DNA from 2 places in the Microbulbifer sp. TB1203 genome. Region 1 is predicted to be linked to the other one. Evidence: riboswitches for the same ligand, from Rfam matches in the RefSeq annotation. Region 1 holds a riboswitch; the other holds the start of a gene.
The links. Region 1 has a riboswitch for molybdenum cofactor ahead of moaA (GTP 3',8-cyclase MoaA). Riboswitches for the same ligand answer to the same signal wherever they lie in the genome.

Region 1 (4,208 bases):
GTACGGTGCGCGCTCTGGGAGGCTGGTTTGCCGATCGCTACGGTGCCCGCGCCGTCAACTGGAGTGTCTTCTGGACCTGCCTAGTGTGCCTCTTCTTTCTCAGTTATCCGCCCACCAGCATGACCATTCACGGCATCGAGCGGGACGTGCAGATCGAACTCGAAGTGGGCATCGAACTCTTCACGCTGTTGATCCTGGTGATCGGCATCGCTCAGGGATTCGGGCGCGCCTCTGTGTACAAGATCGTCTACGACAATTATCCCCGCTATATGGGCAGCGTCGGCGGCGCCGTGGCCACGATCGGCGCCCTGGGAGGCTTCAGTCTCCCGGTCATGTTTGGTATCGCCCAGGATATTGTGGGTATTCACAGCGCCGCCTTTATGCTGCTCTACGGCGTGCTCGCGGTGTGTATGCTGGCGATGTATCTGGCCCTGCAGCGGGAGCGCGCCTTGCAGCGTCTCGAATTTGCCAGGCAGCACAATTTTCTGCACCGGGAGGACACCCCTTTCGGGTAATGCCCTCCAGCCATTTGGTATTAGCTCTGTGCACCGGCAGGTGGCAGCTCCACCGCGATGGGAAGGATGGGGCAGGTTTTCATTGTTTTACCTGGCGCTGTAACTTGTCATGCAGAATTCCCAAACAGTTGCAGAGGACCAGAGAATGATTACACAGAAATTTCCCAGCCTTGTTTGTAGCGCATTGCTGTGCGCGAGCGGTGTGGCCTCTTCGCGTGCCAGCGCCGAAGACACCGCGCAGACGTTTTCCAGTGCCGTGCAAAACGGCGATCTGGCGATCAATCTGCGCTATCGCGCGGAAAACGTCGAGCGGGACAACCTGTCCAACGACGCCACCGCATCCACCCTGAGAACGCGCCTGAGTTGGCAGAGCGGAAATTACCGCGGATTCAGCGCGATGATCGAAGTGGACGACGTAAGCGCAATAGGGCAGGAGAATTACAACTCAACCACCAACGGGCGGACCGATTATCCGGTAGTCGCCGATCCGCTGGGAACAGAGGTGAACCAGGCCTATCTGCAGTACGGCAACGGGACTTTCAAGGCTACGGCGGGGCGTCAGCGCATAGTGCTGGACGACCAGCGTTTCGTCGGCGGTGTCGCCTGGCGCCAGAACGAGCAGACCTTCGACGGCTACCGGTTTCGCTACGGGCGCGACGGCGCGCTGCAGCTGGACTACAGCTATATCTACAACGTCAACCGAATTTTCGGCGAGGATAGCGAACAGGGAAACCTGGAAGGGGATATACAGATTTTCCGCACCGGTTATCCCCTGACGGAAAATCACAAACTGGTCTTCCTGGCTGTGGATCTCCAACTGGAGCACGCCGTCGATGCCTCCAGCCGCACCCTCGCGCTGCGTTATAGCGGTGCCTTCGGGCCGGTCAAGGCGCAGCTGGGCTACGCCCGCCAGACGGAGGCCGGGGACAGCGGCCTCGACTACAGCGCACCCTATTACCTCGCTGAACTGGATACGGATTTCGGACCGGTCAATGTTCGCCTCGGCTATGAAGAGCTGGGAGCGGACAACGGAGTGGGTTTCTCCACGCCGCTGGCCACCCTGCACAAATTCCAGGGCTTTGCCGACCAGTTCCTGTCCACTCCCGCGGACGGCATCGAGGACCTGTACCTGGGCGCCGCCGGCAAGCTGGCCGGCGGGATCCTGAGTACCACTTATCACCGGTTTTCCGCAGTGGAGACCTCCACCGACTGGGGCAGCGAGTGGGACCTCGGCTACAGCCGCAAATTGACCGAACAGTTATCGGCGACGGTCAAATACGCCAGCTACAGAGCCGATGCTTACAGTGTCGATACCGACAAGTTGTGGCTGATGCTCACGGCATCCTTCTGACAGACAAAGGGAGTACCACCTTTGCCCCCGTGCAACACAATCGCCCGCTGATACACTGCAAAGAGTTTAAACACCGAGCCCCCATGCCTAAGCGCCCTGCGTATGGTGCGGGGGCCGTGGCCGGCACTGCCGGCCACCAGGGCCGCCCGGGAAACCGGCCGGCCTCCCGAAACTGGAAAGGCGTTTAATAAAGGCGTTTAATGTTAACCGATGAATTTGGGCGCAGGTTTTTTTACCTGCGTCTGTCCGTGACCGATGTCTGCAATTTCCGCTGCAATTACTGCCTGCCGGATGGCTATCAGTGCACAGGAGCGCAAGCGCGGGAAAAAACCCTGAGTGTTGCCGAGGTCCGCACAGTGGTGCGCGCCTTCGCCTCCCTGGGCACGGAAAAAGTTCGCATCACCGGCGGTGAACCCTCCCTGCGCAGGGATCTGCCGGATCTTATTGCTGCAACCAGCGGCGCCGCCGGTATTCGCCGGGTTGCCATCACCTCCAACGGCTACAGGCTCGCCAACGAAATCGACCGCTGGCGCGACGCGGGTTTGGACCAGCTCAACGTCAGTGTCGACAGCCTGGACCCGCACCAGTTCGAGCGCATCACCGGACACCACAAGCTGGAAAAAGCGCTGCGCGGAATCGAGCGGGCCCTGGAGCTGGGCGTCGAGACCAAGGTCAACACGGTGCTGCTGCGGGAACACAACCTGGGCGAATATCACAAATTTCTCCAGTGGGTCCGGGCAACGCCGGTGACCCTGCGCTTTATCGAATTGATGCGCACCGGCGATAACCGCAGTTTTTTTGCCAGCAATCACGTCTCCGGCCGCGATATCGAAAAGCGGTTGCTGCGGGACGGCTGGGAACGGCTGGCCCGCCACCGCAGCGCCGGTCCGGCGCGGGAATACCGGCACCCGGACTACGCCGGCCGCATCGGACTGATCACCCCCTACAGCAAGGATTTTTGTGCGGACTGCAACCGCCTGCGCATGTCCGCACAGGGCGCGCTGCACCTGTGCCTGTTTGCGGAGCAGGGTATCGACCTGCGCGACGCCATCGCCGGCGGCGACCACCGGGCCCTGGCGGAAATGATCCGGGCAGCGGTGAGCGGCAAGGCCGCCGGCCATCATTTGGCGAGCGGCCGGACCGGGGCGACCCACAACCTGGCGATGCTGGGAGGCTGAACCGTGGACGAAAGCCCGGTGACAAGCTGCGGCGTGGTGCTGGCCGGCGGCGACAGTTTTCTCGAGCACGCGCTGGGCCTGATGCGCGGGCTTCCACTGCAATATCAATACACCGGCGCAGTACGCGCAGGAATTCACACATTCAGTTTTTTGATTCAGGCGAAACACTTATGACACACGTTTCAGAGGAATTTATTCCGCTCAATATCGCGGTATTGACGGTATCCGACACCCGCAGCGAAGAGACCGACACCTCCGGCCAGTACTTGGCAGAGGCACTGCAGGCGACGGGACACAAACTTGCGGACAGGAAGATAGTGCCGGACGATATCTACCGGATGCGCGCCGAGGTTTCCCGGTGGATAGCACAGGAAGATATTCACGCAGTGCTGGTAACCGGTGGCACCGGCTTTACCGCGCGGGATTCGACACCGGAGGCGTTGCAGCCGCTGTTCGACAAGACCGTGGACGGCTTCGGCGAGTTGTTCCGGAAAATTTCCTTTGCGGATATCGGCAGCGCCACAGTGCAGTCCCGCGCCCTGGCGGGGCTGGCGAATCGCACCCTGATCTGCTGTATGCCGGGCTCCACCGGCGCCTGCCGCACCGCCTGGGAAAAGATACTGCTGGAGCAGCTGGACGCGCGCCACCGGCCCTGCAATTTCATACCCCACATTCGCCCCGCGCAGCCGGTGTGCGCCACCAGGGGGTAAGCCGATGGGTAAATTGACTCACCTCAATTCCCGCGGCGAAGCAAATATGCTGGACGTGACGGACAAAGCCGTGACCGACCGCAGCGCCCGCGCCGAGAGCGCCGTCAGCATGAGCGCCGAAGCTTTTGCACTGCTGGTGGACGGCAGCCACCGCAAAGGCGACGTCCTGGCGGTAGCCCGCATCGCCGGCATTCAGGCGGCAAAAAAAACCGCGGAACTGATTCCTCTGTGTCACCCACTCGCACTCACAAAAGTGAAGGTGCAGTTTGAGCTTCTACCCAATGAGAACCGGGTGCGGGTGGAAAGCTACTGCCGCCTGGCGGGCAGAACCGGGGTGGAGATGGAGGCACTGACCGCGGCGGCGGTGGCGGCGCTCACCATCTACGACATGTGCAAGGCAGTTGACCCGGCCATGTGCATAGGTCCCACGCGCCTGCTTAAAAAAAGCGGCGGC
Region 2 (4,208 bases), 1.5 Mb from region 1:
CACCTTGGTGAGCGCCAGTGGATGGCAGAGGGGGATCAGGTCGGCAGTTTTCTTCGCCGCCTGGATGCCGGCTATCCGCGCGGTGGCCAGCACGTCGCCCTTTTTATTCTGTCCCGCGAGCATTTGTTCAAAGGCATCCGCACTCATCTGCACGCAGGATTCGGCGCGCGCACTGCGCTCGGTCACCGACTTGTCGGTGACATCCACCATACTGGCCTCGCCGCGCCGGTTGAGGTGCGTCAGACTCATTACTGTGCCCTCCCCTTCAGGTGCGCGACGAAATTGCACGGCCGGTGCCGCGAATCCAACTGTTCGCGGAGGATGTTTTCCCAGGCGGTGCGGCAGGCGCCGGTAGAGCCGGGCATACAACAAATCAAGGTGTTGTTGGCAATCCCGGCCAGGGCGCGGGACTGGATGGTGGAAGAGCCGATCTCCTCGAAGGAGATGGCCCGGAAAAGTTCACCGAAGCCCTCCACCTGTTTGTCGAACAGCGGCGCCAGCGCCTCCGGCGTGGAATCGCGGCCACTGAAGCCGGTGCCGCCAGTGGTCAGGATCACTTGTACCCCCTGCTCGGCGATCCATTGGGAAACCTGGGCGCGCAGCTGATAGATATCGTCGGGAACAATTTTCTTTTCCCACAGCTGGTGGCCCGCAGCCCCGACAACTTCAGCCAGGTATTGACCGGAGGTGTCCGTCTCTTCGGTGCGGGTATCGGATACCGTGAGTACGGCGATGGTTAGCGCTGTGCCTTTTTCTGTCTGCTGCATTGAAATTCTCTCAATTTTCAAAAATAACCGTAGCTACTCATTCATAGGGAATGTGCACTGGCTTAAGCGAACCACCCTGTAGGAGCGGCGGGGCGGCCATCCGACATGCCCGCGATCGGGCTCTGTTCGCGGGCATGTCGGATGGCCGCCCCGCCGCTCCTACAGGGATGAGCAGTTACAAATAACCGTTGTAGTAAATACCAGTATTTGATGGGCACGCCCGCTACGCGAGCTTTGCCCATCCTGCAAAGTTACAAAAGCCTCTCCGCTCCGCAGATTTCTGCAAACTCCTGCGGGCGATTTACATTCAGGTGCCAGTTACCCGGCGGCATTTCCAGCTGCCGCCCTCCCGATTCCCTGATCAGCGCCTTTATCGAGGCCTCATTTCCCGGCGTTATGGCCCCTTGAAGGTAATCGCGGCCGGATTCATCCAGGCGCAGCCAAAGCGGCAGATAACAGCGGCCAAAACAGAGTGCTCTCTCTCCGCTTCCAACCCCTTCGGCGCAAAGTTGTTCCAACTGCTCGGCCCCCAGCAGCGGCATATCCACCGGAATGGCCAGCAGCGCATCGCAGGCTATTTGTTCCCGGCGGAGGTGTTCGGCCACGGAATGAAGGCCGCCCAAGGGACCGCGGGCAACGGTGCTATCGGCAATGCCGCCGGAACGATTTCCGCTGACCAGCGGTGGCAGGAACTCCACGTTTCGGGCCCGTAGGTTGCTCAGCAGCGACTGCGCCCGCTGCAACAGGGTCTGCCCGCCGGGCAATTGCAGCAGCGCCTTGTCCCGTCCCATTCGGCGGGACTGGCCGCCGGCGAGCACCACGGGGCAGACTTTCATCCCGCTAACCACCGAGCATCGCCAGGTTGCGCGTGGCTCCCACCCGCTCCTGCTGCAGATAGTGACTGGGTGCCTTTTGTGTCACCAGCGCGCGAATTCTCTCCGCGAGCACCTCGGTATCGCCGCGGCGGATCTCCTCGAGCAGGTCCATGCCCTGTTCCGCAAACAGGCACAGGTGCAGGCGGCCCTGGGCGGAAATCCGCAGGCGGTTGCAGCTGCTGCAGAAATCCTCGCTGTAGGGGGTAATCAGGCCGATGCGTCCGCGGTAGTCGGGGTGGCTGTATTCCCGCGCCGGGCCGGCGTCGCGCTCGCGGGGCAGCAGTTGCCAGCCGTCGCGCACCAGTTGCCCTTCGATGGTCTCGCCGCGCAGGTGGTTGCTGGCAAAGAATTCCCGGTTGTCCCCGGTGCGCATCAGTTCGATAAAGCGGAGAGTGACCGGTGTGTCCCGGAGCCAGCGCAGGAAGTCCCGCAGGCGCCGCCCCGCACCGTCGCAGAGCAGCACCGCGTTGACCTTGGTGGTCACGCCCAGTTCGAGGGCGCGGTCGATTCCTTCGAGCACCTTCGGGAGGCAGTCGTGGCCGGTAATCCGCGCGAATTCGTCCGGCTGCAGGCTGTCGATGCTGATATTGAGCTGATCCAGACCCGCCCGCCGCCAGCCATCGATCACCCTGGGCAGCTTATAGCCGTTGCTGGTCACCGCCACACGGCGGATGCCGGCGGTGCCTTTGGCAGCGGCAATGATTTCCGGGAGGTCGGCGCGCAGGGAGGGCTCTCCGCCGGTCAGGCGCACTTTCTGCGTGCCCAGGCTGGCAAAGGCGCGGATCACCGTCGCCGTTTCGGCGGCGGTGAGGTGAGGGCTGTCGTCCGCCGCGGTGTAGCCTTCCGGCAGGCAGTAGTTGCAGCGGAAGTTGCACACATCGGTCACGGACAGGCGCAGGTAATAGAACCTGCGCCCGAGATTGTCTTCTAGCATCAAACGCCTTTCCAAGTTCGGGAGGCCGACGGATTTCTCCGCCGACCCTGGTGAACCGGGCAGACCGGTTCACGGCCAACAAACCCTATTCGGAGAACTTAGGTTTGAGGGCTCGGTGTTTGTGGATGTTTGTTTCTATCGGTTTGGATGTCCTGAGCTGGCAGCCTCCGGGAGAACGCTCAAGTTCGGGTTCAAAATCTACATCAAAATTCAACGCAATCATCATGCCACCGGTTCCCGCACCCTCACAAGGCCCAAAACAAGGCAGGGGCATCCAGGGTGCACCAAAAACTGGCCGCCACATTGCCTCCTGCACTACGAATGTGCAAAAGCCACAGATCCCGCTAAAGGTAGCACAGCCCGCCACCGGCGGTTTACCTGGAAATTGCATTTGGCACAGCTTTTGATTGCTTTTCCCCAGCGGCAAGAGAAAGCCCGGCGGCATTCGGTGTCACCGGGTTATTGACTCCGAACTGCTGGCACCGGACTGCAGCGACCGGTCACTGACAATAAGACACTGAATAGCGATGAATAAATCTCTCGGCATAATGCTGGTCGACGACCACCCCGAACGGGCGGAAATGGTCTGTGCCCAGTTGCGCTCGGCCGGCTATCGACTGCTGGCCCAGCTCAATAGCGCCGAGGGGCTACTCCTCCATGTGGAGAGGCACCGGCCGGATATCGTGCTGATCGATATCGAGTCCCCGGACCGCGACATCCTCGAAAGCCTGGCGATCATCAACCGCCAGAATCCCACCCCGGTAGCCATGTTCTCCCCCCGCGGCGACGCGGGCTTTATCGCCCGCGCGGTGGAGGCCGGCGTGAGCGCCTATATGGCCGAGGGCATCAGCGCAGAACGGGTGGCGCCGGCGATCGAGATCGCCATGGCCCAGTTCCGCAGCTACCAGCAATTGCGCCAGTCCCTGGAGCGCACCCGCCAGCAACTGGACGAACGCAAGGCCATCGAGCGGGCCAAGGGCCTGCTGATGGCCAAAAAGAACCTCAGCGAAGAGGCCGCGCACAAGACCCTGCGCAACCTGGCCATGAGCAGTAACTCCACCATGCGCGTGGTGGCGGAGCGAATTATTCAACATCTTCAGCCCGGAAATTGAGCCTTCAGCCCCAAAAAATTGAGCGACCCATGCCTACTTCCCTGAGCCCGGAAAAGAATCACCTCAAGCTGCTCTACTTGCGCCTCACCGACAGCGCGCCGCTGATCGTCGCCCGGGAAATGGGCTTTTTCAGCCGCTTCGGGCTCAAAGTGCAACTGCAGCGGGAGACCTCCTGGGCCACTCTGCGCGACAAGCTGATCGGCGGCGCCGCCGACGCCGCCGCTATGCTCGCCCCCATGCCGCTGACCCTGACACAGACCCTCCCACAGTGCGGAGAACGGCTGCTGAGCGGCCTGATCCTGAGCTGCAACGGCAACGCCATCACCCTTGCGGAATCCCTCTATCGCAAGCTGCCACTGCCGGCGGGTGATTGCGACGGCGGGCGGGTCGGCCAGGCGCTGAAGGAATACCTGCGCGCGCGCCCAAGTGGCGAAGCGCCGCTGCGTTTCGCCACCGTATACCCATTTTCCAGTCACGCACTGCAGCTGCGCCACTGGCTGCGCACCGCGGAGATCGATCC

Region 2: another riboswitch for molybdenum cofactor. It lies ahead of moaA (GTP 3',8-cyclase MoaA); the one in region 1 lies ahead of moaA (GTP 3',8-cyclase MoaA).

Annotation. Positions count from the first base shown of each region.
Region 1 is NZ_CP116899.1:1,255,863-1,260,070, forward strand. It holds gene PP263_RS05335 (MFS transporter) at 1-515, shown strand, start outside; gene PP263_RS05340 (alginate export family protein) at 661-1,866, shown strand; molybdenum cofactor riboswitch at 1,926-2,065, shown strand; gene moaA (GTP 3',8-cyclase MoaA) at 2,067-3,044, shown strand; gene PP263_RS05350 (hypothetical protein) at 3,048-3,218, shown strand; gene moaB (molybdenum cofactor biosynthesis protein B) at 3,215-3,754, shown strand; gene moaC (cyclic pyranopterin monophosphate synthase MoaC) at 3,759-4,208, shown strand, end outside.
Region 2 is NZ_CP116899.1:5,107,327-5,111,534, reverse strand. It holds gene moaC (cyclic pyranopterin monophosphate synthase MoaC) at 1-249, opposite strand, end outside; gene moaB (molybdenum cofactor biosynthesis protein B) at 249-767, opposite strand; gene PP263_RS21685 (NTP transferase domain-containing protein) at 1,019-1,603, opposite strand; gene moaA (GTP 3',8-cyclase MoaA) at 1,608-2,576, opposite strand; molybdenum cofactor riboswitch at 2,565-2,706, opposite strand; gene PP263_RS21675 (ANTAR domain-containing response regulator) at 3,104-3,688, shown strand; gene PP263_RS21670 (CmpA/NrtA family ABC transporter substrate-binding protein) at 3,718-4,208, shown strand, end outside.